One region of the Paenibacillus sp. 10L310 genome, then DNA from elsewhere that is predicted to be linked to it. Evidence: riboswitches for the same ligand, from Rfam matches in the RefSeq annotation. Region 1 holds a riboswitch; each other region holds the start of a gene.

Region 1 (7,612 bases):
ACCGATTATGTATCTGGCAGCCCTGGAATCCAAGCAGCTCACTAGTGCATCCATATTTAACAGTGAACCTACCCTTTTTCACTATGACAATGACCGCAAAACCTATAAACCCGGCAACTTTGGAGACAAGTATCTGGGTGAGATTGATCTAAGACAGGCGATCGCCGCTTCAGACAATATTTATGCGGTGAACACCATTATGCAGATCGGTCCTGAGCAGGTTGTGAGTATGGCAAAAAACCTTGGCATTACAAGCAACCTGAGCGCCGTACCTTCTCTTGCACTGGGAACGTCACCTGTCAGCCCGCTGGAGATGGCGTCGGCCTTTTCCGTCATTGCTGCTGGTGGACAACGGACGCCACCTGTAGCCATTCTACAAGTGACAGATGCCGCAGGACGTGTGCTCTATGAATCGCCTCAGACGAAGGCTGAGACCGTTGTGGAACCTGCGGCAGCTTATGTACTGACTCGTTTAATGGAAAGTGTCTTCGAAAATGGAGGAACGGGCAACCGTGTGTCTAAGGCGATCAAACGCCCGGTTGCGGGAAAAACGGGAACAACCAACACGGATGCCTGGCTCGTTGGATTCACACCGGAGCTCTCCACCGCGGTATGGGTTGGGTACGACCAAGGCAAAGCCATCTCCACTTCGGATGGCCGCCGGGCAGCGCCGATCTTTGCCCAGTTCACAGAACAGGCCCTTGCGAGCGTACCACCCAAAATCTTCACCGTGCCTGATCATGTCGTAAGTGTCTATATTGATCCGGAATCCGGCAAGCTGGCAGGCAACGGTTGTGAAGAGAAACGATTGGAAGTTTTTATTGATGGTACTGAACCGACAGAGGTATGTCATGGTACAACGGATGATTCGGATTCTGGAGAAGATGAGAAGACTCGTCAGGTACAGAATCAACAAGGCATACAGGAAGAGAAACATTCTTGGTGGGGAGATTTCAAACGTTGGTGGGTAGAATGACGTAAATGGGCGATGACTTAGTTGCGTCACCTATAACCCCTGGTTATATTGAACAATTGGAAATTCACTTTGGATGAAAACTCATAATTATTCAGATCGATGAATACGATTAAAGCACAAGCAAAAGACCCCCAACCGAACTTTCCGGTCAAGGGGCCTTTTGCCTTTTTTCTTTTAGACTGTGTTGAAAGATCTGCCTTAGGCGAGTGCTTCCTTCAATACATCTGGAGAAGCATTCCACCAGTCTTCGTTGTGTGAGATCAACAGTGTCTTAAGTGCAGCTCGAGCTTCGGGTCCAAGCTCATCCAGCATGAAGCGACGCTTCAAGGCATAATCCATGCGATTCACATGTTCGGCCAGCAGTTTCCATCCACGTCTTGCTTCCGTATCAATCCACATCTCACATGCCGTTGCTCCACCATACAGTTGGCCTTCCTCCGTGCGGTCGACAGCTACCCACACCAGCCATACCTGGCGTCCGTTGGGCACATCCTCACGATTAGTAGAGAACTTGATATTGCGTTCCACTTTGCTCTTCGCATGCATCGCACCGATATCGATTTTGGCTTCGCCATTATCAATAATGACCGGGGAAAGGTTATTCAGCTCAATGGAGCCTGCACCGAAGCCTTTATGCTTGCTTTTTGCACTAACGATATTCAAGGCAATCTGTTTTTTGCCGTTTTGCTCGTTTTGGTCCATGTTTATAACCTCCAAGGGTTGATACAAATATTTTAACTAATAATTGCCCCATTGCAAACATATACATGCTGTAGATGCTTGTCAACGGGAGGTATTTAACGATGATTCCACGACGCGCCAAGAGCTGGCTCACTGCATCCCTGGCCCTGTGTGTACTTGCCGGAGGGATATGGATCACTCTGGGTTATAATCGCTCAACTCATTCCGAATTGCCAGTACTCGCCCCCGAATCGGGCAAGCCTAAGGCAATAGCCCCAACGCCAGCACCTCCAGAAAGTGTACAGACCCCTACTGCCGAAGTGTACAGCAACCGTGTTGTGGAATATCACATGGATGTAAAACTGGTCGAAGGGAATGTACTGGAAGGGACTCAGACGATTACCTGGACACATCCAGGTAAAAAAACCGTCAGCGAGCTTTACTTTCATATGTATCCCAACGCCTTCTCTTCTGCTGACACCACCTTTATGAAGGAATCCGGTGGAAAGCTTCGGGGTGATGTCATGCCTACCAATGGTTATGGCTCCATGAACATTACCGAAATGAAAACGGAGGACGGGCTCTCTCTGCTGCACCGGATGCAGTATGTGCAACCAGATGACGGAAATATCAAGGACACCACCCTCATTAAAGTACGCTTGCCCAAACCCGTCAAAGGCGGGGAAAGCATCACGCTCCACACCCGATTTGAAGTGAATCTGCCGAAGATTTTTGCCCGGATGGGAACTGCTGATCATTTTGTCATGGCAGGTCAATGGTTTCCCAAATTAAGTGCCTATGAACCTGTGGGCAGACGTGGACGAACAACGGAAGGCTGGAATCTGCACCAGTACCATGGCAATTCAGAGTTTTACGCTGACTTCGGTATATATAGTGTGCGTATTCGGGTGCCTGAAACATACAAAGTAGCTGCTACTGGATTTCCGACGCAGCAAGCCGTGGTGAAGAATGGAGAAAAGGTCTATCAATTTTACGCCGATGATGTGCATGACTTCGCATGGGCAGCTTCACCGGATTTTGTCTACGCCGAGGAACCCTTCTCTGCACCCAATGTGCCTGGTGTACGAATCAAGTTATATCTGGACCCTGCTCATCAGGATCTGAAAGAACGTTACTTCTACGCCGCGAAGGCCGCTCTAGCCAATTATAGCAAATGGTTTGGCCCATATCCTTACGCTACCTTATCCATCGTAGTTCCACCCAAAGCGGGGAACGGCGCTGGAGGTATGGAATACCCTACGCTAGTTACGGCCTTTGGAGCCGATGATACTACTCCGGGTTATGACCTGGAACGTACCGTAGTCCATGAGATCGGACACCAGTACTTCTACGGCATGGTTGCCAGCAACGAATTCGAGGAAGCCTGGCTGGATGAGGGATTCACCTCTTATGCAGAAGACAAACTGATGGAGCAGGAATACGGATTGATTCCGAATCTGCCAGTACAATCGGGACTGATTACGTCTCCTTCATCCTTAACACAAGAATCCTGGAAGTTTGATTCACAGAATGAGTATGCAGCCAATGTCTATACACGTGGCAAACTTGTATTGCTTGGTATCGAACATCAAGTCGGTGCCAAAAAGATGGAACGCATCCTCTCTACCTATGTGAAGAAGTACCGCTTCAAACATCCCACTTCGGCTGATTTTCAGAAAATTGTGGAACAAGTGACCCGCACTTCCTGGTCTGATTATTTTGATCAATACGTCTATAGTAACGGGATGGCTGACTTTGCTGTAGAGAAGATTCGTGTTACGCCCGTACAGAAAGACGGTCAAACATTGTACGAGTCATCCGTGACGATCGCAAAAAAAGGTAGTGATTACAGCGCCGTTCCTGTTCGCATTGCTTTTGAAGACGGGCATATCCTCACCAAGCAATGGAATGGCAAAGAAGATCGCATCACGTATAAATTAACTCACACATCCCCCGTATCCTGGGCCATGACCGATCCCCTGTACTCGATCGTGCTGGAGAACCGCCATATGAACAATTTCCTGAAATCCGGACTGGATGAGCAGACGAAGTCCCGCTGGAGCATGAGTGTAACCAAACTAATAGAAGCCATATTCGGAGGTCTGTCATGGTGAGGTGGAAACGGTGAAAGCGAAAATACGTGAAGGCTGGTTTCTCGTCCGTCAGCATATGTTCATTGCCGCACTCTTATTTCTCTATCAACTCATTTGGGGATATTTCTTCTATCGAATGGTACAATCGGCCGTCATCCCACTGCTCCTTCGCTATCCAGATGCTGATGCCGGTGAGCTGAGTACACTTTTGTTCAAAATGGAAAGTCAACTTAACCTGTCTACCCATCCGGAGGTTCATCGTTATCTATGGATTCTCGGGGGCATGCTGCTGGTTCGCATGTTGATCAGCCCCCTCATTCAGGCAGGACTGCTCTACTCACTTCAGCACTTTAATTCTACAGAAGAGCGCATCCCCTTTGTCCGCGGAATCAAAAATCTGTGGAAACCGATGCTACTGCTCCACACCATACGTACATTATTGATACTTCTGCCCGCCTACTGGCTCATACCGAAGCTTTACTCAATTCTCATGGACGGATTTCATTCCCTTCAATTACTTTTGCCTGGTATACCTTATGTTGCTGCCTGGATTGTATATGGTTGGATCATCCACCATGTCATACTCTACATGCAGTTCGGTGTTTCGGCACCAGAAGGAGAAGGCGGGGCTCACGGCACCCTCAAAGCCCTCTGGATTGCACTGCGTCATCTCATCGCCGTAATCGGCATTGCACTCCTGCTGGGCGGAGTACACCTGCTCGTCTTTGGGGCATTCACTACAGCCTCATGGTTATTAACGGGACTTACCGGGCTTATACTACAACAGACGTATCCACTTGCCAGGTGTCTATTAAGTCTGTGGAAAATATGCAGCCATTTCCGTTTATGGCAGTCCAAAATATCCAAAGGTGAGAGCAGATAGTTTAAAAATTGTTACCATCAAATGTTAAACTCATGGCCTAATATGTACTTATAAATAGGCAACCCTCAACCTTTCCCCGTCAAAGGTCGAGGTTTTTTTTGCTAAATTTGTTGCTAAACGTTGCCAAAGCCGTACTCCTCTGTTACAATAATCGCAGTGAGTTTTTAGTAACAACTTTGTAATATTTACATTCATATTTGTAACTACTTAAAATTAAATCATCATTTCTTGATTTCGCAGGTGCATAACTAGCATAGCCAAATTCCTGGCACCTGGGAAGCGGGGGAACCAGTTATGGGTGAATTGATCTTGCTACAGAGGGATCATAGGGGACCTTCAACCGAATCCTTAAGCTAACCTCGCAGGCGTTGGAAGGGGAATATCTCTTGTTCAAGAAGAAATTAACCGCAGCTGTACTTAGCATCACATTCGCATTATCGCTTGGTGCAGGTAGCGCATTCGCAGATTCTAAGATGGACAAAGTAATTGATTCAGCAATGGGAACTACATATCAAAGTGGAGGAACAACGCTCAACGGCTTTGACTGCTCCGGATTTACACGGTATGTATTCGAAAAGTTGGGTATTGATTTGGCACGCCAATCCAGTTCCCAATTCGACATGGGCGATTCCGTATCCCGCATGGAAATGAGAGCTGGCGATCTGGTGTTCTTTAATACAACAGGTAAAGGCGTATCCCATGTAGGAATCTTTGTAGGGGATGGAAAGTTCGCACACTCCTCTTCTTCCAAAGGCGTTACGATCAGTGCATTGAGTGAAAACTATTGGGCCAATCGTTATGTTGGCGCAAAACGGATTATGAGCACGGACGCATATGAATCACTGGCCCTTGACTAGGGACAAGCTGAGCAACATGATGCTGTAACCATTAAACATACTGGAACGAAGCAAGAAGCATAACAGAACCGCCCGGTACATTCTCCGCAGGAATGTATCCGGCGGTTTTTTTGTGCTTCAATCCTTATTCATGTTGCAAGTTATACTCGGGGCATATCCTGCGACATCAACAGGTTCATTTTGCGTTCGTTCGTCCGTGCCCTTATGATGTTTTTACCCATCCCGTTATAATATAAACGAAATTACCGGAACTTTTGTTTCATTTTTTTTCTTGGGAAGGAAGACTTGCTAAATGAACATCTCTTTTGTAGAGTGGACAAAGAGTTCTGTTTCAAGGAAAGGAGCATGCAGGTGTATGAAGGAAACCCCTGTGACGTTTCACGTTGTACCCATGCGAGAAGAACATGCGGAGCTTATCTGCAGTTGGCAGTATGATCCGCCTTACAATATCTACAGCTGGCTCCCCTGGGAGCAGATGAAAGCTCTGGAAGTGGAATTCGGAGATGCACAGCTGCGGCAGGAGCAATATGCGATCGTCCTGGATCAGGACGATCGTATATGTGGGTTTGCTCAATACTTCCCACTTCAAGGGGTAACCCGGATTGGCCTTGGCATGCATCCAGAGCTGTGTGGTCAGGGTCAAGGGACAGCTTTTGTCAATGCCATTGTACAAGAAGCTATTCGCCGAAATCCCACGAATGAGATTGATCTGGAAGTACTCACTTGGAATGCTCGTGCCATTCAAGTCTATCTGAAGAGTGGATTTGCCACCCAGGATACATACGAACGACAGACCCCCAGCGGCTTGAAGCCCTTTCACTGTATGGTTTATGAGGGGCCTCGCGGTTAGAATCCATTGCAAAACAACCAAATTTGCCCCTTGTTATGTGATTAGTTCAAAAAATTCCCACAAAATGCTATGATGTCAGTACAGGTTCCGTTATAATGATATGGATAGTTTCAGGTTAGATGATCTTTCATTCTGGAGGGGACATAAGGGATGCACAAATGGATCATGAGCGGAGTATTTTTTGCAGCATGCGCTTTAGCTATTGTTTTAATGTTTACGCTTCCAGGGAAAGAAGAAGTGGCCGAAGAAGCCAAGCCAACCATGCCGGAAGTAACATTGGATGCCGGACAAGCTGAAGCACTGGTCAAAGCCAATTGTATTTCCTGTCACGGGGATCAGCTTCAAGGTGGCGTAGGACCTGCTCTGGCAAACATCGGCAGCCAGGATGATCTGGAGAAGATCTATTCTACGATTGTCAAAGGTAAAGGTGGCATGCCTTCCTTCAAGGGCAAACTGCAGGACGAAGAGATTGCAAATATCGCCATGTGGCTGTCAGAGAAGAAATAATCTCTGCACACGCATAACAAAGAGGCGCTTAATCCCCTTTTCGGAGAATAAGAGCCTCTTTGTTATATCAATTATTAAGCCTCTGCGGCATGCTCAGCCAAAAAGGCCTCAACTTCACGTGCGTACGGCATCCCGGACTGGGCGCCGAGCTTTGTCACGGATAACGCGGCCGCACCCATGGCAAAGCCTACGGCCGCGTCCAAAGTCTCACCGCGCGCGAGAGCTACCGCCAGCGCGCCGTTGAAGCAATCGCCAGCGCCGGTCGTATCGACGGCGCTTACGGCGTAGCCGGGCGCACGGCACGCGCCGGCACGCCCTGCTTGTACGCGGCCACCAGGCGCCGCCGCGTACACAGCCCCCTCGGGGCCGAGCGTCGTGACGACAGTGGCCCCGAGGGATGCGGCGAGCTCTGCGACCGCCGCATCCAGGTCTTCCGGCCGGAGATGATCCCGGCCGGTAAGCACGGCAAGCTCGCTGCGGTTTGGCGTGACAACGTCGACGCACCGCAGGAGCTCCTGGGGCAGACCCGGCACCGCGGGAGCCGGGTTGAGCACCACCAGTGCGCTGCCTTCAGCCGCCAGTTGGGCGGCGCGGGTAACCGCTGGCAGCGGGATCTCCAGCTGTAGTAGCACCGCTGCGGCTGCAGTCAGGCTTTTTACCGTATCCGCCTCTTCCAGCATTTCAGGCGCCACTTGCCCATTCGCACCAGGAATAACGATAATCCGGTTGTCTCCCCGAGAAAGCCAGATGGAAGCTGTCCCTGTA
Region 2 (7,612 bases), on a different contig from region 1:
TGGTACATCCGCAGACAGTATGGTCCGATGAAAGAGGACGGTACCATAAGCAAACGCGGGTATAATATGGCTCATTTCTCTAAATTCGTGCGTCCAGGCTACCTGCGAGTCGATGCAACGAAAAATCCGGATACAAACACATTTGTCTCAGCCTATAAAGGTGATAACAAAGTCGTCGTCGTGGCAATTAACCGTGGAACTTCAGCCACAAGCCAAAAATTCGTTCTGCAAAATGGTAATGCCTCTACTGTGTCCTCATGGATTACGGACAGCAGTCGAAATCTGGCAAGCGGAACCTCGCTTAACGTATCCAATGGAGCCTTCACGGCACAGCTCCCGCCTCAGAGCGTAACAACGTTTGTTGCCAACGTTACTGGCGGAAATAGCGGCGGGAATACAGGCAGTGGCACTACGTATGAAGCCGAGACCGGAACGTCACTTACGGAAGCTACCATTGAAACAATCTACACCGGTTACACTGGGTCCGGGTATGTTAACTTCAATGCGATGACTGGTTCGGCCATTCAATGGAACGGCATTAATAACACGACAACAGGTACCAAAAACGTAAAGTTTCGTTATGCGCTGGAAAGCGGCACTCGGAACCTCGACATTTTTGTGAACGGAACCAAAGTCATTAGCAACGAGCCCTTTCCGGCTACGGGAAGCTGGTCCACTTGGGTTGAAAAAACAATACAGGTTCCCATGAACACGGGGACCAATACATTGAAAGTAGTTACCACCGGATCGGAAGGACCGAATATTGACAGCGTTAATGTTACCGCAGCACAATAAACGTTCCGTATGGCTGATGGAAGACATTTGCTGTACGTGCAGCTAAGCACTAACCTCTTGAATACTCATCACTAAAGTTAGTGTTATATCAAAAAATGCAAAAAAAGACTCCTTAAGCGTTAGCTTAAGGAGTCTTTTTATTAGATGCGGTCGAGAGGACTCGAACCTCCACGGGGGTTAGCCCACACGGACCTGAACCGTGCGCGTCTGCCAATTCCGCCACGACCGCATATTGTATCTCCGTCATCAATATCGGCGACAAGAAATAATATATCATGCGTAATCTATCATGTCAACACTGAAAGTAATAACAATAAAGCCCGAATCAGACGTCCATGTCGATTCGGGCTTTACCTTTAACTGCTGTTAATAGTTTGGTTCATTAAAACGGAAGCATACTACAAATTACAGCTTGGAAGGCCAGTTGCCATACCATGCATAACCGCCTCTTCTTTCTTTATCAATATCACTTAATTTGTATTTAACTACCCCGTCACGACCAATAAAGATTGGTTTATCCGTTCCGATCTCATAGAAGCGTGCCCAAATTGGTGCAGCTTTGGAATCAGCGATAATTTTACTATCTCCATTAGCTCTTTCATACTTGTAACCCGTAATTTTCACTTTGTTAAACCAAGCCTCCGCTCCTTTAATGGATGCGGTAATTTTAGCGTTAGCAGGTCTGGTTTTCAGAAATTTAACAATCGTTACACTCTCTCCAGCTGTCAGCGATGGCACTTCGTAGATTCTTGCGCTCGCTGGTTTAAGAGAGCTGGAATCATGTTGTTGTCCCCATGCTGTCAGCTTACCACCTGAAACGACCTGTGTATTCAGAATCGCCTCCACACCTTTGGCAACTGAATTTTTACTGCGGTTAGCAAGTGTGCTGTCGATAAATGAGAAATCACCTTTGCGTGCTGCTACTTCATCCAGCATGATCATTACATTAATCATGGCATCATCATTGTAAGTGATGTGCTTGTGGTATCCGGAGCTTTGGTAAACTTGTGGCCATCCGCCGTTTGAATACTGCATGTTGATCAAAAAGTTAATTCCTTTGATTGCAGCTGTGGAGTAACGCGGATCATTTGTCTTTTTAAATTCCTTCGCCAATCTTCTAATTTCTGAGTATGTAGCCTTGTTGTCTATCGTGGACTTTGCCCACTCTCCACTTGTCTGTTTATAATCTTTTCTCCAACCTCCATCCGGCAGCTGGTTCTTCAAAATATCAGAAATACTCGCTGTAGTACCCGACGCATCTGCAGCAGATACCGTCCCTACAGGGAGAACTGCCATTCCAACTACTGAGAACACCATCGTACATGCCAGGACAAAAGTAATTATTTTCTTCGCTTTCAAATGTAACACTCTCCTATGTTCGTTTTTATAAATCTTCCACTTCTACTTTACCTATGATACGCGTCTCTAAACCTCCTTTATTTGTATTTATCGCATAATAAAATCAATTTTAATCCAATATGTGGATTGGATAATCAGATAATATGCAAAAAATCGATTTTTGTCAATATATGCAACTTAATGAATATAATCTCTCTAATTCTACATAACGGGATAGTTCTTTTAACTCATGACAAACCTATTTATTTATCCAAATTCGTCTTAAACGAACCAATAATGACGTTTTTGTCATGAATGATACCCAAACTTGATCCCTTCTTTCATATAAAAACCTTAATTCCGCTAACATTGAGGTATTACGAAGGGTTTTAAATGGGTTTGACAATTACGCATTTATGCAATATAGTTTCAAATAGTTACAAAAACTTAATTATTCATTGCCGAGTTTCATGTTTGAAAACGGGGGAACCAATTTGGGTGAATTATTCTTATACATAGGAAATATAGGGAACCTTCTACCGAACCCTTAGCTAACTCCGTAGGCATCGAAGGGAGAACATTGATTTTGAAAAAACTGATTATCTCCATTTTTGGAGCAGCTGTATTATTTACATCCGGGGCAACAAGCACAGAGGCAAGCAGTATCAACTCCGTAGTGAACAACATGACAGGTATTCCTTACAAATGGGGTGGCACAACTGTAGCCGGCTTCGACTGTTCTGGTTTTATGAGATATCTTTTCAACAAATACAGCATTGAATTACCACGTACTTCGCAGCAGCAAGCCAAAGCAGGTACTCCCGTATCCAAGAGCAATGTTCGGACAGGTGATCTGGTGTTCTTTAATACAACAGGCAAAGGCATTTCACATACAGGTGTATATATCGGCGGCGGACAATTCGCTCATGCCTCCAGCAGTAAAGGTGTAAGCATCACGAAGTTATCGAATCCATACTTCAATGATCGTTATGTAACAGCACGTCGGGTAACTGGACAGTTTATGTATGATAAAATGTTAGGTAAAATGTGATTCACATACAAAAAGGCATCGGTTATTAACCGGATGCCTTTTTTGCACTTAAAAATGTATGTTGCATTGCTTACTAATGCAGCGCCTTCTGCACTCGCATCGCACCCTGAGACAGGGCATGTCCTCCACCAACAGCTCCAGCCACGGCTACGGTCTCCATAATCTCCTGATCTGTTGCGCCCTTAGCACGGGCTTCTTCTACATGGTAGAAGGTACATACCTCATTGTTGGCGAATAATCCAATGCCAAGCGCAATTAGCTGTTTTGTCTTCGCATCAATCACACCAGGTTGGAAACATTCTCCGGTAAACTCATGATACGACTTCACCACACCTGGCAGCACATCGCTTAATGCTCCAATCTGATCCTTGTAGGCATGAACTTTATCATTCATCAATGTCATGGCTTGTAGCACACCCTCTCGGCTATAGTTACAGATCTTCCTCACTGTACCTATCTTCTCTCCCGAGTGAGCCAATTATGCCAAGAAATCATGGTAATTCCAAACATTTAACGCTCATGGCCCTGCCATAATTATAAGCTGTTACTCACTAAGTGGACTCTGGCGCGGCTCGCTGAACAGCTGATAGCTGTAACCTCGGTCCAGCTTAACGACACGTCGATTCTGACGACGGATAAGTACCTGCTCGCCATCCCAGGCAACCACAATCCCCTTCACGTCGTTCGATTCCAGCTCGTCCCGTACGACTCTAACTTTCTCACCTGACAGACGCAGGGCGTCCAATTCTGTATCACTAATCATCTTCATGGCTCCTATATTTCAAATTTATTTACAAAAAGAGACCTAAATGAAAAGTCATTTAGGTCTCACGTGACTGTATTGGACTGTCATGTCATTCGAAATTATGTCCCGACTGAAAGTTACCGCTGCGCGTGCTCTTTGCTGTCGTTCTTCTCGAACCAAAAATCAAGCACTTTGGCGGACATCACACGTTCTTCAAGGTACTCCACTTGATGCGGTGTAAATTGTTCTTTCCAAGAGAAGGACAACTCTTCGCACAAGCCTACAATCGTCAGTAATTCTGACCAGGCAACATAGCGTTTGTACCAGAAAAATTGAGGATGTTCAATCATATAGGGATAAAGGTCATCGAATTCCGTATGTTTACAATCCAGGGCACGTTCAAAATGAACTTTCGATTCCGCCAGCTTATCATTAAAAAATTGTTCTGTTGCCGGTTGGTTCCCCATGGTGTTGCCTCCTCTCCCTAACATAACCCCATTATAAATGAAATCGGCGGTCATGCAAAGGCATAGTTCAAAAAATAGGCCCTATTCCTTTAAAATGTCACATTTCGTTATCGTCAAATTGTACTGTTCCATCGTTCAGGGAACGAATGCGTACCAAGGCTTCCACCGGAATACCCTGTTCACGAATCGTGCGTGCCCCTGCCTGGAAACTTTTCTCGACCACAACGCCGAATCCGACGAGTTCCGCGCCAGAACGCTCGATAATTTTGATGACGCCACGAGCGGCATCTCCATTGGCAATGATATCATCAATGAACAAAATGCGGTCATTCTCATGAATGAACTCGCGGGATACCATAATGTCAGTTACAATTCCTTTGGTAAAGGACGGTACACGTTCACAGTAAGCATCAGGATCAGCCAGAAGTGTTTTTTTGCGACGGGCGAATACAAGTGGCACCCCCAGTTCATAGGCTGCGGCAAACGCAACCGGAATCCCTGAGGATTCTACCGTGATTACCCGAGTTACTCCACTTTCACGAAAACGGGCAGCGAACTCACGTCCCATCTCCATCGTTAATGCAGGATCAATCTGGTGGTTCAACAGACCATCCAGCTTTAATACTTGATCCGAGATAACCACACCTTCTTGTAAAATTCGTTGTTTCAATAATTCCATGATTTGACCTCCCAAGCCTATCCTATGAGGTAAAAGTATCATATATCTATCTATAAGTTCAAGCGAAATTGCCTTGACGCTGTCCTTGAGACGCATTTCAAGCCAAAGCTCATTATCGATTGTCATGACTTTCGTGGGTCAAGCATACCTTGTACCATGGTACCCGCATGTCCAAACTATACAGGGGCCTGAGAGGGGAAACACATGAAACAGGCATTTCGGGTGCTGCAGATCGCATTTACATACATTGGAACGGTTGTTGGAGCCGGCTTCGCTACAGGGCAGGAAATTTTGCAGTTTTTTACCCAGTATGGCAAATGGGCCACCATCACCATAGGCTTATCCACCATGCTCTTTGTCTGGTTAGGTACCAAAATGATGCTGATCGCTCACGATACCGGGTCCCGCTCTTATGAGGATCTGAACAAACATTTATTCGGCCATAAGGCGGGCAAATGGATCACCTGGGTGACCCTTCTCATTCTCATTGGCGTGAACAGTGTCATGCTTGCCGGAGCAGGCTCCGTTTTTGTCGAGCATCTGGGTTTGCATTATCAGACAGGTCTGATCGTCACACTTGTAGGGACATATCTGCTTCTCGGTCGGGGCATTCAAGCCATCCTACAAATGAATAGCATCGTTGTGCCCATGATGCTCCTGTTATCTCTGCTCATGATCACCAGTACGATCCATCATCCAGGTGCTTCCCGATTCATCACACTGACGACAGACTCAAACCCTATTCAAGTGTGGCTGTCTCCACTATTGTATACTTCATTCAATCTGGTGTTGGCTCAAGCTGTTCTTGTGCCTGTAGGTAACCAGATTCGTAGTCGGAATGTGCTGAAGTGGGGTGGAGTATTGGGTGGAATTGGCGTTGGTTTCATGCTGATGGCAGCTCATTTTGCCATGTCAGCTCAGATGCCCGGCATCATTCAATTCGAAATCCCGATGGGTAGCATCGCCTTTCAACTTGGATGGGCAGTGCAATCTGTATATGTATCCCTTATTTTCATGGAAATATTCAGTACCTTTGTAGCCGATATCTATGGAATGACCTTGCAACTGAGACAACATATACGTGTCCATCCCCGTTTCATTACATTAACCATTATGCTGTTGTGTTACTCACTCAGCCAGTTTGGATTTAGTTCCCTGCTGTCCATCCTTTACCCCATCTTTGGAAGTATGGCATTAATCTGGGCTGCCAAATTGGTACTGAACCGCTGGGGCACCTTTCGTAAACGCAACAATATATAAACCTCACGGTTATGTACTTCATGAATACGAGCATCCTTTTACTTCATAACCACAAGTCACCGCGGGTACTCTTTCCTTAAACATGACAAAAAGCCGCTGTTTGGCACAGCGGCTCGCACTTTTTGCTCTACGTTTTAGGCTTGGCTAGGAAACTGAAGATACATCTTTTTCAGCTCATTGACCGATCTGCCGAGCGAGTAATGTGTTTTGGCTTTTTCACACGCTGAACGGGCAAGTTCATAACGATAAGCCGGGTCCAGCATCACCTTTTCAAGCGCTTCAGCCAATGCAGAAGGATCTTCTGCCGGTACAAGCAACCCATTGCTACCGTTCTCGATCTGTTCCGGTATACCACCTACATCCGTACCCACAAGGGCAAGACAACTCAGCGCCGCTTCAGCAAAGACGGAACCAAATGCTTCTGCCCGTGAAGGAAGTACAAAAATATCAAAGAATGGCATGAATTCCTCAGGGTGCAGTGTGTAACCATAGAAAATGGTCTCATTATAGATCCCCAATCGCTGCGCCAATTCTTCCAGGTCAGGACGAATCGGTCCATCTCCAATAATATGTAACACATAATCATGACCTCGACCCTTCAGTTCCGCACAAGCTTTGAAAAGAATATCCAACCCTTTTGCCGGAACAAGCCGACATACTGTGACCAGCTGTGGTATCGCATTATCATGAGGGATCGGCTTAAAGCGCTTCTCATCAAATCCATTGGGAATCACACCGATGACATCAGGTTCCTTCACGTAGGGAGCCAGATAACGGCGGAACGAATCCGACACCGTCAAAAGGCGCTCTGCCTGGTGTTCCAGCTCACCATATATCGCAAGCAGGAATCGATGCTCCGGTCCATCCGTTTCAATGCGTCCATTAAGGATTAATTCTCGTTCATAACTGGAGTGAATCGTCTGAATGAGTGGTGTATCCGGGAAAACTGTTTTCATCGCAAGTCCTGCAATTGGGTGGTGGGCATGGATCAGATCATAGGGCTTCTGAATTCGCAGTTTGGTCCACCAAAGATAATCACGATATGTTTGAATATATTTTTGGACAACAGGACTATCCTGATATTCCGTCCAGTCAAACGTTTCGAACTGAACTTCCTCTCTGCCCTTATTGCGAATTCGCTTTGGCAACGAGAACAGATCCATTTCCCACCTCGGGGTTGTAAATCTCTCTTGCATATACGGAATCATAGAGGATACACCTCCGGGCTGCTCCGGAGGAAAGAAAAGCGCCTGTAGCAATTTCACCGTTAGTTTCCC
Region 3 (7,612 bases), on a different contig from region 1:
CTTTTTGGATCATGACAACAATGCTGTCTACCGGCAGCTTCTCTTCCAGCAGTTTCATCATGATTGGAGTCGTTACATAATAAGGCAGGTTAGCCACGACACTGACTTTGTCCACGGATGCAAAATCCGTATTAAACAACTCAGCCAGATCAAGCTTCAACACATCCCCATGATGAACACGTACATTCGAATAAGGCTGCATCACTTCTCCCAGGATTGGGATCAAGCGCTGATCAATCTCTACGGCTGTGACAGGACCGGCTACCCGAGCCAGTCGCTCCGTAAGGGCTCCAATACCCGGCCCGATCTCTAACGCACCCTTGGACTCGTCCAAATCGGCTGCATTAACAATTTTGTTCAGTATATTTTGATCGATCAGAAAGTTCTGACCCAGACTTTTCTTAAATGAGAATCCGTGTCTTTGAATAATCTCTTTCGTACGCTTGGGCGTTGCAATTTCAATCGTCTCTTCCATGTTCTTCATATGCTCACAATCCTTCACGTTCAATTTGCGCTAATGCTGTAGAGAACTCTTCCCGTGTAATCTGAAATACACTGAGACGTTTGTGGAACTGCTTACCGTTACAATAACCGATGCCCAGCAGATTACCCATCTCCATGCGACGTGCAGCAGCCTGCGGATGCACGATAAGTCCTGCCGCGATCAGGTCCTCCCAATCAATCAGGCTCGGAGCACCTTCGTATGAAGTATGTACGCGCGCCAGAGCATGACGGATCGCCTCTGGTGAGGCATTCTCCACCCCAATGTCCCCTTTGCGCGTTGCATCGGCTTCCGGAATGAAGGCATGCTTGCAGCCTGGCACCTTGTTCGCAATAATTTTTCGAATGCGTTCGCCAGCATGATCCGGATCTGTCAGTACAATGACTCCCCGTCTCTCCTGAGCAAGCGCAATCCGCTTCAGAATGCGTTGGTTGATTGCTGATCCACCTGTTTCTATGGTATCGGCTTCCACGGCCCGACGGATAGCTACCGTATCGTCACGGCCTTCCACCACAATGACTTCTTTTATCATGTTCCATTTCTTCCTTTCTAACGCAAAAAGAAGAGGAATATCCTCTTCTCTGCCAAACGGCGGGGGAGACTGAATTCAGACTCCTCCGCCGCATATTCCGCATGAATCATTCATGCAACTATTTTATAGCATTCCCATTTCAAAGTAAAACGATTTTAGTTCGCTTCCGGCTTCACCGGACCGATCACGTAGACCGTCTTGCCTTTCTTACGTCCAAAATTCAGGGCATGCTTCACACTGTCATAATACACATCAATTTTGTTGCCTTTAATGGCACCGCCTGTATCTTCCGCACGACGGAATCCCAGACCTTCGATATATACCCACCAGCCAATTGGAATGACTTTGGGATCAACCGCAATGGTGCGTCCTTCCGTTACACGAGTCCCGGAAGCTGTTTTAGTTCCAATGCCAGGCTCTTCGGAAGAGTAGGCAGTCATGGATACATTTTTAAGTACTTTGGAGTATTTAAAAGAAGTCCCGGATACGGTAATCACTTTGCTGCCCGAGGCAGATGTTTTCTTCGAGTTCGTTGTTGTAGCCTTTTTGGTTGTTGAAGTTTGAGCCGATACGGTCTGAATCTCAGGTTCTTTCACGACCGGTTTTGCTTTGGTGCCGACAGCGATCACTTTATCTACACGATTATTAGCGACAGATTTGCCGACCATTTTTTTGGAGACCAATTCTCCATCCTGAAATACCTTTTCGATATGCTGTACAATTGTGCCTTCTTTGCCATTCACAACGACACGGTTATCACCTTTGTACAAGCTAGGGTCAGCCGTTTTAATGACTTTGTAAGCGATCGGTTGCTCTACATCCACTGTACGCTTTGTTACGCGCACTACACGGATCTTCATCTCCGCTTTGATAGCAGTTCCAAGCGCCGGATACACTTTATCATTACTTTCAACTTGAATACCTGATTTTTGAATTGCATCTTCTACCGATGAATCGGTTGTATACAGAGTCTTGGTGTCTCCGTCTGCCGTAATGTTAACTGGAACGGCCCGCTCAATAACGATTCGGTCTCCATCTGTAATCGCCCCATTCATGGACATGGATACCTTATCGTGAGGGCTGACTGTGATCGACTGCTCCTCCAGCATTTCCTGAAGCATTCCTGTACGAGTCTCTACCACCTGAGCTTTGCCATCAATAACCAGCGAAATTTGTTTCCCGGCCTGACCGTAAACGACTAACAAGATCATGATTGTAAGCGCAATTGAGAAAATCGCGATCAATGCCATTTGACGCATGTTCTCATGCTTCCACCGCAACGCGAAAGACTTACTGGATGATCGTGACTCATGGGTCTCTTCTGGTTGGAATGTGCCCACTTCTCCGTCCTCCTTCATAGCCTCGCCGTCTAAAGTAATGCATGATGTCTTTGACGTGACTATACCAAATTTTCTACAGAACACAGATTGGACCAACATAATCCGGTTCTGCACCATGAATCAATCTTCGCAACATGATGTCATCCTCCTGAATACCTACCGTATGATGACAATATTTCTTTTATTCAAAAACAAAAAAGCCAAAGAAAGAGTGTAAGAGGAACTCTTTCGTGGCTTCCGAATGATTTTGAATATCGGAAATTCATGCACGAGGTTGCCTCTCTTTTTCCGCTTGCGAGGTTAGCTGTCGGGTTCGGGCGAAAGAGAGCCGCCCTATCTTGGGTCACCCGCTCATGGCGGACGCCCTTGAATTCACCCCGAGACCCAAAGAAGAAATCAAATACGGCTTCGCAGTTCCCTTCGCTGCTTTTGGGTCAGCGAACGTTGCGCATCGGCCAAATACACCGATGTTTAAGCCCTATTGGTTCCCCCGCTCTCCGTTAACGGAGACTCAGCGAGACTGATTCATGAAAGTAATGTTGTTTCATCGGAAAGTGTCCCTTTGTTCATCCCCCGAACATCTGTCCAATTTTCCGCACAACAATTCACTGAAAAGATGATATCCTGTTTTGATGCATGTTGTAAAGCGTTGATCAAGTACGTTTTTCTGAATATTTGGTTAAAATATTGTAATATTCTTGATTTATTTGGATCAAAGGGCAAATTACCTCCGCTTACCTGCCTTTTTCACCTCATTTGCTCGTTTTTTTAACGAATCCCAAATCGTTCCATGGCATTTTTGGTTGTTATTGCAGCAATTTCCTCCACCGAAATGCCTTTAATTTCCGCAGCTGCCTCTGCAACCAGACGTACATGCGCTGTCTCATTTCGCTTCCCACGATAAGGGTGCGGTGTCAAATATGGAGCATCTGTTTCAATGAAAAACCGGTCCATAGGAACCTTCTCCAGCACCTCTTTGGGTTGCTTTGCATTTTTGAATGTGATCGGTCCTCCGAAGGAGAGATGGAAGCCCATATCGAGGCAACTTTTTGCTGTTTCCCAGCTGCCCGAGAACGAGTGCATCACACCACCAACTTCACCCGCCTTCTCTTCACGCAAAATTCTTATGATATCCTCATGCGCATCCCGATTATGGATGACAATTGGCATGTTCACTTCACGCGCCAAAGCAATTTGTTGTCGTAATACGCGATGCTGTATTTCTTTTGGTGAAGTATCCCAGTGATAATCCAATCCAATCTCACCGATCGCAACCACTTTTTCATGCTTGCATAAAGATGCAATCCACTCCAAATCGCCCTCCTGCATTGTGATCGCATCTACGGGATGCCAACCTACAGCTGCATATATAAAGTCATATGTTTCAGCGAGTTTCATTGTGGTTGGAATTGTCTCCCGGTTAAAACCAATGTTGATCATGCGACCAACTCCTGCATCTACAGCACGCTGAATCATGTCCTCGCGGTCCTCGTCGAATTGTGGTGCATCCAGATGTGTATGTGTGTCGAACAGCATCATGTCTGTATCTCCCTTCATGTCGAAATAACGACTATCTTCTTTTTCAAAATCCAATTTGTAAAATTCAATAATTTAATGACTCATACATAAAACATTTTGGGTAATCTGTGTATTACATCATTACGTTTGTTTCTTCACAACTACAATATATAGAAGATATACGGATATTCTGATCTATATATTGCTAATTGTGCTCATTCTGCCTGCTTGCATTTACAAAATTATGTCGATCTACATATACTCCCCATTAAAGCAGATTACTGTATCATGGAAAATAGCTCTTTTAGAAAGTGTTTTGATATCGAAATTCTTCATCGGATTATACCCACACGATTACAAGAAATAGGGGCGTATATGTGACGGTAATTCGTGAATAATCGCATCCACCTTGTTTTGCGGGTAATACAAATGATGTTTCCCTCGGTGAAGCCCACTGATGGAACGGACAATGTCAGATACTTCTGACAACTCACGTAAATTGTCCTGTCGATCCAGAAGAAGAATCTGCTTATCTGTGGATTCATCCGGACGAAACACATCATACGGATTATCCGAAGGAAAATCAATTTCAAGATCATATTCGGGATCGAGGCCAGCCTGTACAAAAGCTTCCCGAATCTCTTCCATCATTGTCAAGTCGACCTGTTCAAGCTCTACATACTTATATAACTTGCGATCCATAAAACGTTCGCATAACTCACTCAGAACAGTATCGTCCTCCTTGCGCCACTGCGTAAATGCCGTCTGAATTAATGCTTCATCCAACTGCAAATATTCATCCACGGATAATTCTCCTTCAAATAATTGAGGGAGTGGATCAATCATGAAGCGGAATTGAAAACCATGTTGTAGGAGTGTTTTCGCTCGCTTGAATATTTGCCGCAATATAATTTCAGAACTACGAGTTACCGGATGGAAGTAAATCTGCCAATACATCTGATACCGAGACATTAGGTAATCCTCCACAGCATGCATGCCTGACTCCTTGACTACAATCCGCCCATGATAAGGACGCAGCATCCGAAGGATACGATCAAGGTCAATCGTGCCGTAATTTACACCTGTAAAATAGGCATCCCTGAGCAAATAATCCATTCGGTCTGCATCAAGCGGACTGGTCACCAAGTTCACCACAATCGGCTTTTCATACGTTTTTTGAATGACAGACGCTACTTTCTCAGGAAAATCAGGAGCATACCGTCTTAAGATCGCCCCTACTTCGGTATCACCTGTAATAATGCGACAAGTCCAATCTTCGTGATTCATGTCAAAAGCTTCCTCGATGGAGTGAGAGAATGGCCCATGCCCGAGATCATGAAGTAGAGCTGCACACAGAGCTACAATCTTTTCTTCCTTCGGCCAATCCGAATAATGACTTCTTTCAAATTGAGAGATGATCTTGCGTGTGATCTCATAAACACCTAGTGAATGTGAGAACCGACTATGCTCTGCTCCGTGAAAGGTAAGGTAAGAAGTACCCAGTTGACGAATCCGGCGTAAACGCTGAAATTCCGGGGTGTTAATTAACTGCCATATAACCGGATCTTGCACGTGGATATAATTATGTACCGGATCTTTGAATACTTTCTCTTCCGTTAAACGTTGTTCCATGTCGACTCACTCCTTTAATTTCTTTTATATTAACGCTTTGAGCTCTGCGATTCATCTAATATTCGACACCATATGACGAACTTTGTCGAATGAAGTAGTTTTGTCGTTTTCCAAATCGACAAAGCTGACATTGAGGTTTAAATGCGAAAAACGGCTTCCAATCCCTTACCACCAGTAACCTTGTGAAAAACAGCCTTAATTTTAAGCTAATTTTAAGGTTGACTGATTTGGGAATCGTTGGTATGATGAGTATCATAAAACATAAAATAATGTCGAATAATGACAAAGATAGTTAGCTGAGAGGAGCACTGATTATAATGATGAAATCAACAGGTATTGTAAGAAAAGTGGACGAACTGGGACGGGTAGTTATTCCAATTGAATTGCGCCGTACGCTCGGTATTGGTGAAAAAGATGCTCTGGAAATCTACGTTGACGGCGAGCGCATCATGTTGAAAAAATACGAGCCTGCTTGTATCTTCTGTGGTAATGCAGAGAACGTTACTTACTTCAAAGGTAAAATTGTTTGTAACGAATGTATTTCCGAAATCCCTGCACCTGTGACAAAATAAGAAAAACCAGGTATACTGGACTTATCTAAATTGTTATTTCTAACCTTTTTAATATTCCTTAATGACCTTCCCGGTGTGAACCCCACCGCGGAAGGTATTTTTTTGCCTTGTTATGGGTTCCATTACCCAAAATGATTCTGTCACACGCGAACTGGGAGAGAACGATGAAATTTGTTCGGAATTTTTTTTAGCCACTCTGCTCTTTTTAATATTCCACTAAGGTTGGATATAAGCTTCTTTTCAGGTTATGTTCCCCACAACAGAAAATATTTGGTTAGATTACTACTCGATTAATGCATTATATACATCACGCTTCGCCAGACCGCGATCGGTAGCCGTTTTTTTCATTGCATCTTTGCGGTTATGTCCTTCACCCTCATAATGGCTGACATGATCCGCGAGTGACATGAGCTGCCACCATGCTTCGCGCTCAGCCTTACGCTCCTCTTCCTTAATGCCCTCTACCAGCAAGCAGTACTCGCCAAGAGGTGGATGTTCTTCAAGCCAGTCTATGCATTCCCTCACAGTACCCCTTGCGAATTCCTCATGACGCTTGGTTAGTTCACGAGCCAGGACAATCGAGCGATCACCCAGAATTTCTTCAAGGTGGACTAATGTTTTCCGAATACGGTGAGGCGATTCATAAAATAACAAAGTCCCGTTGGATTCGTCAAAAGCCTCCAGCACTTTTCGCATGTCCTTTTTCTCCCGCGGCAAAAAACCGCCGAATGTAAAACGCTCCGTCGGTAATCCGGACACGATCAGAGCAGACAACGCAGCGTTGGGCCCCGGGATGGGAATGACCGTTATTCCGGCTTCCAGTGCAAGCTGTACAAGGTCAGAACCAGGGTCCGAAATAGCTGGCAAACCGGCATCGCTGACGAGTGCCAAATTTTTTCCTTCTATTATATAGCGTATCAGTTCAGGTCCACTCGCCCCCTTATTATGCTCATGATAACTAAACAGCATCGAAGGTGTAATTTCAAAATGGGTAAGCAGCTTTCGGGTCTGGCGTGTATCTTCTGCTGCAATGATGTCACAACTCTGCAATGTCTTGATGGCACGGAAGGTCATATCCTCCAGATTACCAATGGGTGTTCCAACCAGATAGAGCTTGCCTGATCCTTCAGGCTGCTCCGCATAGCTTTTTTGAATATGCAAAGTCATCTAAAGCCCTCCTTTCGTAGTACGCTCAGCATGTTGCTGACCATAGTAAATATCCATAATCTCTTCGCAGTATTTCCCCTCTTCATTGTAGACAATGAGTGGAGGAAGCATCCTAACTTCCGGTTTACCATCTTTCATTCCTTCAATTAACACCATGTTGGCTTCCAAATGAGCACGGGGATGTACCATCCGAATCCGTTTTGGTTCCAGCTTATATTCGCGCATGAGTGAGATAATCTCTGCAAGGCGCTGTGGACGATGAACCATCGATACTTTGCCGCCATTACGTACAAGTCGACTGCAAGCTTGTATCACTTCTTCCAGGGTACATCCGATCTCATGACGTGCC
Region 4 (7,612 bases), on a different contig from region 1:
GCAATGGTTAAACACCGCGTCAAGCATGACACGTATACCCAGGCGATGACATTCTTCTGTCAATTGTTTAAGCAGGGCATTATCACCGAAATGGGGGTCGACTTTTTTATAATCAATCGTGTCGTATTTGTGGTAGGAATTGGCCTGGAATAACGGGGTAAAGTAAATGGCGTTCACGCCAAGTTCAGTTAAGTCATACAGATGATCCAGCACACCTTGCAGATCTCCACCAAAATAATTGTCCAACTCAGGTTTGCCACCCCAGTCATGGGTTTCTTTTGGATTCAGCTTGGGATCTCCATTAGCAAACCGTTCCGTCATGATCTGATAAAAGACGGCTTCTTTGGCCCACTCGGGCACCTTAAACAGATCAATTTCATGTATATACGAGAACTCATAATATCCTCCAGTTGGATAGGGGGTCTCATAATGAATTCCATTATCCGCAAGAAACACATCTTCTGAACCGGCAGTTATCCGAAATATATAAGTGAGACGTTTGAATTGTGGCTTGACGGCAGCCTCCCAATAATCAAACATGTTATCCGAAGCAGCCTTCTCCAATTGAATTTCCTTGTACGTTCCATTCCAATCGTACTTATCTCCGGTCAGTGCAGTCACGTATTGCACATCATTACGTTTGGTTCGTACGCGCAGATGTATGGTAGACGAATTATAAGCATAAGCCCATTTGTCACGAGGAACATGATACATGGCTTCGAGCAGCATGACAGCACCTCCTGAATATAAGATAAGTTATAGAGGTTGTTCAAAAGACCGCTTCATCCCATCTTCTCGGTACTGAAAACCGGTCTTTTGAACACACACTTATAGTTATAATTAACCAAGTTAGCCAGCAAACAAATCACATTTACTGTAATAAAATGTATTATTTTCATCGTTTTCAAAGGTTTCTTTCACAGCATTTCCAGCTTTGTGCTGAATATACTTACAGCTAATTTAGAAAAAAGGGTGCCCTGAACAGCTTGGAATTCAAGATTGTTCAGGGCACCCCTATATAACATGTTGAAAGTGAATTTTAGCGAATAGCTTGCTCGAACTCCGTGCGGATGGTTTGAAGCAGCTCTGGCTGGCTCAGTACGTCATAGGCTGTTGTTGCAAGTGCCTTGGCTCCCAGAATCATGCCATCCAGCGCACGCTCCTGAAGTGCAAGGTCACGGAAGGCTATGGAGTGCAGTGTATGCACCTCGTCTACAACACGAATGTAGGGATGAATTGCAGGACATTTCAGGGAAACGTTACCGATGTCCATAGAGCCGTGATCATTACCACTCACAATCTCTTCTTGCGGGATTCCAAGTTCCATCAGATTTTGACTAAACGCAACTGAGAATGCTTCATTGGTAATCATCTCGTCATAGGACGTTTCATAGTTGGATGTCACCAGCTTGCATCCTGTCTGGAGAGCAGAACCTTCAGCGATCTGAATCACACGTTCTGTGAGGATATTCAGTTCTTTACGAGTTGCTGCCCGTACATAAAATTGCGCAGAAGCATAGTCAGGAATGATATTTGCTGCCTGACCTCCGTTGTTGATCACACCATGAATCCGAACGGTGCTTTTCACTTGTTGACGGAATGCATTAATCCCGTTGAACGTTTGAATGACAGCATCAAGTGCATTAATACCTTCGTGCGGACTTGCAGCGGCATGTGAAGATCGGCCATGGAATTCAAATTGCACAGCATCAATAGCCAGCGAGCTGCCTGACTTTTCGTAGGCATAATATGGATGCGCCATGAGAGCGACGTCACAGTCATCGAACAAACCTGCTTCAGCCATCGGAACTTTGGCACCACGTGTCTCTTCAGCGGGGGTACCAAACACTTTAATGGTTCCACCTACTTCATCCAGAATAGATTTTAGCCCAACAGCGGCCCCAAGACTCATCATACAGATCAGATGGTGACCACAAGCGTGACCGATCTCCGGCAAGGCGTCATATTCGCACAATAAAGCAATGGTAGGGCCTGGTTTGGCGGCTGAATAGGTTCCGATAAAGGCTGTGTCTAGTCCAAGGATAGGAGCCTCTACAGTGAACCCGTGATAGACAAGTTCTTCTTTTAGACGAGCAGAAGCAAGGAACTCTTCATTTCCCAGTTCGGGGTTGGCACCGATATATGATGAAATGGCTTTAAAACGGGAAGCATATTGATCAATAACCGTCAGAATTTGTGATTTGTTAGCTGTCATTAGTAAACTCCTTATGCAAAAATGAAAATAATTCATTGATTATTTCATGTTTGCTTCATTTTTTCAGAAACAAGTCAAGATTTGTAATGTCAAAATGCATTGCATAATCATGCATTGTACTTTATAATGACTCAGTCATCAACATGAGAAGCATACAAAGTATTGTAAGGGGAGAGAAAAAGGTTGAAATTAATAAGTCGTTACACCATGATGCTGTTGACCTTTGTTATTCTGCTGACGACTGCCGTTCCTGTGGCACTTGCAAGTGGAACTACAGATAATTCAAGCAGTAAAAAGCTGGTGCTCGGTACAAGTGCCGATTTTGCACCATATGAATTCCATAAAGTGATTAATGGCAAAGATGAAATCGTCGGCTTCGATATTGAGATCGCCAAAGAGATTGCCAAAGATCTTGGCGCTGAGCTTGTGATTGAGGATATGGGCTTCGACGGTCTTCTGCCTTCATTGCAGAGCGGGCGTGTTGATCTGGTGATTTCAGGTATGACGCCGACGGATGAGCGGAAGAAAAGTATCGATTTTTCCGACACCTATTATAAATCAAAACAAGTGATTATGGTTCGCAATGTGGATAAAGACAAATATCCAACCATGGCAGAACTTGAAAATGCGAAGATTGGCGTTCAGAAAGGCTCCATTCAGGAAACGATCGGACAGAGTATTCCAGGAGCGAAGCTTACTGCGCTGGATAAAATCTCGGATATCGTGCTTCAACTGCAAACAAAACGCATTGACGCGGCAATCGTTGAAGATACCGTTGCTGTAGGTTATCTGGACGATATCATTGGACTTGCTGCTGCTGTTCCGGACGAAGAGCAAGCAGAAGCGGCAATCGGGATTCGTAAAGGTAATACCGAGCTGCTAGCTGCAGTAAATGGAACACTAGAGCGACTGAAAAGCGAAGATAAAATCAATCAGATGGTGACGGACGCCAGCCTCTTGATGGCGGATAAAGCGAACAAATCACAAAATATTTTCCAAGTATTCTGGGAGTACAAAAGTTTCTATGCTACAGGTGTAGGATACACACTTCTGTTGTCTGCACTTGGGGTTATCTTCGGGGTAATTATTGGATTGATCATCTGTTTGTTCCGTTTGCATGACGCTGCAATCTTGCGCTGGATCGGTACGGCATACGTTGAAGTGATCCGTGGCACACCGATGCTGGTACAATTGATGATTATTTACTATGGTTTTTCTCTGAGCTTTGGCATTAACTTCACTGCACTTCAGGCAGGTATCATTACACTTTCAATCAATAGTGGTGCCTATCTGGCGGAGATTTTCCGTGCAGGTATCCAAGGTGTGGATCGTGGTCAGTTGGAGGCAGCGCGTTCATTAGGTATGGGAAGAGGCGCCGCGATGCGTTATATCATATTGCCACAAGCCTTCAAAGCTGTATTACCAGCGATCGGTAATGAATTCATAACTATCATCAAAGAATCCTCCATTATCTCCGTTATCGGTATGGTGGATATTATGTATCAGGCAAGTGTAGTCAAGAACATTACGTACCAAGGCTTGAGTCCATTTTTGATTGCAGCAGCCATCTACTTTGTAATGACGTTCATTTTGTCCAAGCTGCTGGGACGACTGGAAAGGAAGTTGAGTGCAAGTGATAGACGTTAGACAATTACACAAATCTTATGGAAATAACGATGTGCTTAAGGGCATAAACGTGACGATTGGCAAAGGTGAGGTTGTCGTGGTTATCGGTCCTTCCGGTTCAGGTAAAAGTACGTTCTTGCGTTGTTTGAACCTGCTGGAACAGCCTACCTCAGGAGAGATTGATTTTGAAGGCGTGTCAATCACGGACCCCAAGCATAACATTAACGCAACTCGTGAGAAAATGGGCATGGTGTTCCAGCACTTCAACCTGTTCCCACACAAAACGGTAGAGCAAAACATTACGATTGCTCCGATTAAAGTAAAGAAACAATCCACTCAGGAAGCGGAGAAAATTGCCGCTGATCTGCTTAACACCGTAGGCTTGTACGATAAAAAAGATACATTCCCGAATCAGCTGTCTGGTGGACAGAAGCAGCGGATCGCCATTGCTAGAGCATTGGCCATGCAGCCGCATGTGATGCTGTTTGACGAGCCTACGTCGGCACTGGACCCTGAGATGGTCGGCGAAGTGCTGGATGTCATGAAACGTCTTGCAGAAGGCGGGATGACGATGGTCATCGTAACGCATGAGATGGGTTTTGCACGTGAAGTGGGAGACCGAATCCTGTTCATGGATGGCGGGGTTATTGTGGAAGAGGGAACACCTGATGAGGTGTTTGGAGCTCCAAAAAATTCACGTACACGTGATTTTCTTGCCAAAGTACTCTAAATGAAGTGATCAAATAGCGTTACTGACTTCGAGTCGGTAGCGCTATTTTTTTATGGATAATAATCACGTATGGATTCGTAAAAGTAACTTTTCTGTTACCAAATATAAAGAAGTCGGTTCGCCCAACTTTTCTGAATTATCCAGTATTCTTACATATGCTTACATGCTAAAAACCATTTGGTAAGAATTACTACAAGTTCAGGTTACAAAATTGTGATATATTGAACTCTGCCGAAACTTCCGGACAGGGAGTGCGGGGGATGTAACGATGCAGATTGTGCAGGGGGAAGATCTACAGCACACTGCTTGGGGTGAATTAGGGGTACATAACGTTTCAAATGTAATGAAGAACCTATAGGGTGGGCTCCTCATCCGAATCCGACAACTAACTTCGCAGGCACAATGAGGGAGGAAGACCATGATTAACAAGAAACGTATAGCCAAAACAGCAGTAGCATTAATGACAACAGCAATGCTCATTCAAGCCGTTCCGGCTCACGCCGATTCAGTTCATGTGGCCAAAGAAGGGGATACCTTCTACACCTTATCAAAACAATATGGAGTAGCACTCAACACGTTAATTAAAGCAAACAACGACATTTCACCTTACAACATTTATGGTGGTTTGAAAATTACGATTCCCGGTAAGGCAAACAATGTAGCAGCCGCTGCGGCAACGGAGAGCAAGACCCAAGCGAAGACTGTTACTACAGCAAGCTTGGACGTCAACGCAGATAACAAAGTGGTTCAAGCCTGGGGTAAGACATTCGATTACAGCAAAGCTGTGAACGTAAAAGCAACGGCATACTCTGCAGATCCGTCTGAAAATGGAGGCTGGGGTGCAGTCGATTATTTCGGAAATGACCTTGAACTGGGTACGATTGCAGTTGATCCAAGTGTGATTCCACTTGGAACTAAAGTACTGGTAACTGGTCACAGCCATCCAGGATTGCCAAAACAGGCTTTTGTAGCCACAGCGCGGGATGTGGGCGGTGCAATCAAAGGTCACCGGATTGATATCTTTATCCCGGGTAGCAAACAGTCTGTAAGTTCATTTGGTTTTCAGGATATCGAGCTGTACATTCTGAAGTAGAGAGAAAATAACATTTAAAATGAATTCAAACAGGGTGTCTGCCAGTTGCTAATCCGCGATTGAACAGCACCCTTTTAATATTCTCATTTATTTCTACCACGGTCATCTTAATCTTTGGCCTTGGGCAATCCCAGCATTTCGTCCAAGGTGACCAGTTCATATCCCCGATTACGTAGTTCCTCAATAATTTCAGGCAAAGCCTCAATCGTGCCGTTCAGGTTTGACCCTACACCGCCTCCAGCATGTTGCAGAACGATGGAGCCAGGTTTCACGGCAGACAGGATGTTATCTTTCACCTGTTCCTTTGAAAGGCCTTTCCAGTCCAGGGAGTCTACGTTCCAGTTCACAATGCTATAGTGTTGTTTGGCAGCCCATCTCAGCTGTTCTTCATTAATGTCTCCATAAGGTGGCCGAATCATCTTAGGCGTATAACCCGCCAAACGTTGAATAATATCCCCGGTATGTAAAATTTGTTTGCGAAAGGCATTCATCGACAGCTTACTGAATTCAGGATGATTGTAGCTGTGATTACCAACCATATGCCCTTCCTTAACGATGCGTTTCACCAGATCCGGATGTTTCTCAGCACGACTACCCACGATGAAGAATGTAGCTCTGACATTGTATTTCTTCAATACATCCAGTACTTGTGGAGTAAATCGTGGATCAGGTACATCATCAAAAGTCAGTGCAACCTTCTTGGTTGAAGGACCATTGGTTTTGAACGTATCGGCATATTTTTGACGTAATTGTCCCAATGTCAGTTGTTCTTCTTCCGCAGAATCCGAACCTGATACTGATTCACTTGGCGGGCTTGAAACATCCTGCGATGAAACTGGAGCATGAGATCCCCCGAGAAAAATAACGATAACCATCAGCATAATGAGGCGTACGCGCATAATAAACGGCCTCCTTTTCCAAAATGACGTTCTCCTTGGTATGCCCGGGGGTTCCATAAAATATGCGTAGTGTGAGAAGTTTCATTGCGGATTTATCTTATGACAGCCATAATTCCTCCATATATAACATATAGAAAAGGATAGGTGGATGGGTATGAGTACATATGATTTGAAATCCATACGTTTACAGGTGATTGAAGCAGGAGAAGATAAGGTTTTTCTCGTTACCGGAGGAAAGGCGCATATTGGCGCCGTAGCCACGTTCTACGTGGATCATGAGCGCGTAAGCGGGACGACAGTCCATATTCCTGGGCATAAAGAACAAGAGCTGTGTGAGCGGCTTGCCCGAAAGGCTGCCTTGCAACTGAAAGTAACCGTTACGGTGATCATGGGTATCCATTTTGATTCCATCACGCGGATGCAGATCGACGAAATCGTGCAGACTGCAGAGAGGTTGATGGAGGATCATCTGAACAAAGATAAACGATCTTCCTGACATAAGAGCCATCGAATGTTTTGATTTTATTTGCTAAAATTGAAACGAGTTGTAGATTATTACGTATGTATGTTTATATACGATGTAATATCGACTAGGAGGAATAACATAATGTCCATTTTCAAACGTTTGCGTGATCTAACTATGTCTAACATCAACGCCATTATTGACAAGGCGGAAGATCCAATCAAGATGACGGACCAATATATCCGTGACATGCAAGAGGATCTGGAAGATGCGGAGAAAGCAGTAGCTCAACAGATCGCCATTGAGAAGAAATTCAAGCAGTTATTCGAAGAGCAGGAAGCTCTTGTGAAGAAACGTGAAGAGCAGGCGCATACGGCGGCACGTGCTCAGAATCTGGATTTGGCTCGACGTGCCCTGGAAGAGAAAAAGGCTGCTGAAGAGAAGATGGCTGAGTACAAAACCAGCTATGACCAAAACAAGGCTTCTGCAGATAACCTGCGTGGCAAGCTTGACGAAATGCGTAAGCAGTTGACTCAAATGAAGAACAAACGTGAAACACTGGTAGCCCGTTATAATGCAGCAAAAG

What was found. Region 1 has a riboswitch for cyclic di-AMP ahead of AC1DE7_RS30535 (C40 family peptidase). Riboswitches for the same ligand answer to the same signal wherever they lie in the genome.
Region 2: linked by a shared signal. The riboswitch ahead of AC1DE7_RS04070 (C40 family peptidase) and the one ahead of AC1DE7_RS30535 (C40 family peptidase) in region 1 are both predicted to bind cyclic di-AMP.
Region 3: linked by a shared signal. The riboswitch ahead of AC1DE7_RS27940 (3D domain-containing protein) and the one ahead of AC1DE7_RS30535 (C40 family peptidase) in region 1 are both predicted to bind cyclic di-AMP.
Region 4: linked by a shared signal. The riboswitch ahead of AC1DE7_RS09530 (3D domain-containing protein) and the one ahead of AC1DE7_RS30535 (C40 family peptidase) in region 1 are both predicted to bind cyclic di-AMP.

The regions. Positions count from the first base shown of each region.
Region 1 is NZ_JBFTKC010000031.1:16,625-24,236, reverse strand. It holds gene AC1DE7_RS30555 (transglycosylase domain-containing protein) at 1-976, shown strand, start outside; gene AC1DE7_RS30550 (YwhD family protein) at 1,175-1,678, opposite strand; gene AC1DE7_RS30545 (M1 family metallopeptidase) at 1,780-3,771, shown strand; gene AC1DE7_RS30540 (hypothetical protein) at 3,782-4,633, shown strand; cyclic di-AMP (ydaO/yuaA leader) riboswitch at 4,879-5,016, shown strand; gene AC1DE7_RS30535 (C40 family peptidase) at 5,020-5,490, shown strand; gene AC1DE7_RS30530 (GNAT family N-acetyltransferase) at 5,846-6,340, shown strand; gene AC1DE7_RS30525 (c-type cytochrome) at 6,491-6,847, shown strand; gene rbsK (ribokinase) at 6,922-7,612, opposite strand, start outside.
Region 2 is NZ_JBFTKC010000001.1:821,323-828,934, reverse strand. It holds gene xynC (glucuronoarabinoxylan endo-1,4-beta-xylanase XynC) at 1-795, shown strand, start outside; tRNA gene AC1DE7_RS04080 (tRNA-Leu) at 941-1,024, opposite strand; gene pelA (pectate lyase) at 1,201-2,163, opposite strand; cyclic di-AMP (ydaO/yuaA leader) riboswitch at 2,583-2,714, shown strand; gene AC1DE7_RS04070 (C40 family peptidase) at 2,720-3,184, shown strand; gene AC1DE7_RS04065 (carboxymuconolactone decarboxylase family protein) at 3,258-3,587, opposite strand; gene AC1DE7_RS04060 (hypothetical protein) at 3,729-3,947, opposite strand; gene AC1DE7_RS04055 (hypothetical protein) at 4,067-4,396, opposite strand; gene AC1DE7_RS04050 (xanthine phosphoribosyltransferase) at 4,494-5,075, opposite strand; gene AC1DE7_RS04045 (YkvI family membrane protein) at 5,280-6,335, shown strand; gene AC1DE7_RS04040 (glycosyltransferase family 4 protein) at 6,470-7,600, opposite strand.
Region 3 is NZ_JBFTKC010000022.1:50,062-57,673, forward strand. It holds gene rsmA (16S rRNA (adenine(1518)-N(6)/adenine(1519)-N(6))-dimethyltransferase RsmA) at 1-484, opposite strand, end outside; gene rnmV (ribonuclease M5) at 489-1,034, opposite strand; gene AC1DE7_RS27940 (3D domain-containing protein) at 1,190-2,374, opposite strand; cyclic di-AMP (ydaO/yuaA leader) riboswitch at 2,648-2,901, opposite strand; gene AC1DE7_RS27945 (TatD family hydrolase) at 3,143-3,913, opposite strand; gene AC1DE7_RS27950 (HD domain-containing protein) at 4,247-5,524, opposite strand; gene AC1DE7_RS27955 (AbrB/MazE/SpoVT family DNA-binding domain-containing protein) at 5,842-6,096, shown strand; gene rsmI (16S rRNA (cytidine(1402)-2'-O)-methyltransferase) at 6,379-7,263, opposite strand; gene AC1DE7_RS27965 (tRNA1(Val) (adenine(37)-N6)-methyltransferase) at 7,264-7,612, opposite strand, start outside.
Region 4 is NZ_JBFTKC010000003.1:118,825-126,436, reverse strand. It holds gene AC1DE7_RS09550 (alpha-glycosidase) at 1-729, opposite strand, end outside; gene AC1DE7_RS09545 (M20 family metallopeptidase) at 1,040-2,215, opposite strand; gene AC1DE7_RS09540 (ABC transporter substrate-binding protein/permease) at 2,399-3,862, shown strand; gene AC1DE7_RS09535 (amino acid ABC transporter ATP-binding protein) at 3,849-4,571, shown strand; cyclic di-AMP (ydaO/yuaA leader) riboswitch at 4,791-4,987, shown strand; gene AC1DE7_RS09530 (3D domain-containing protein) at 4,990-5,664, shown strand; gene AC1DE7_RS09525 (polysaccharide deacetylase family protein) at 5,772-6,563, opposite strand; gene lpdD (prenylated flavin chaperone LpdD) at 6,718-7,059, shown strand; gene AC1DE7_RS09515 (PspA/IM30 family protein) at 7,171-7,612, shown strand, end outside.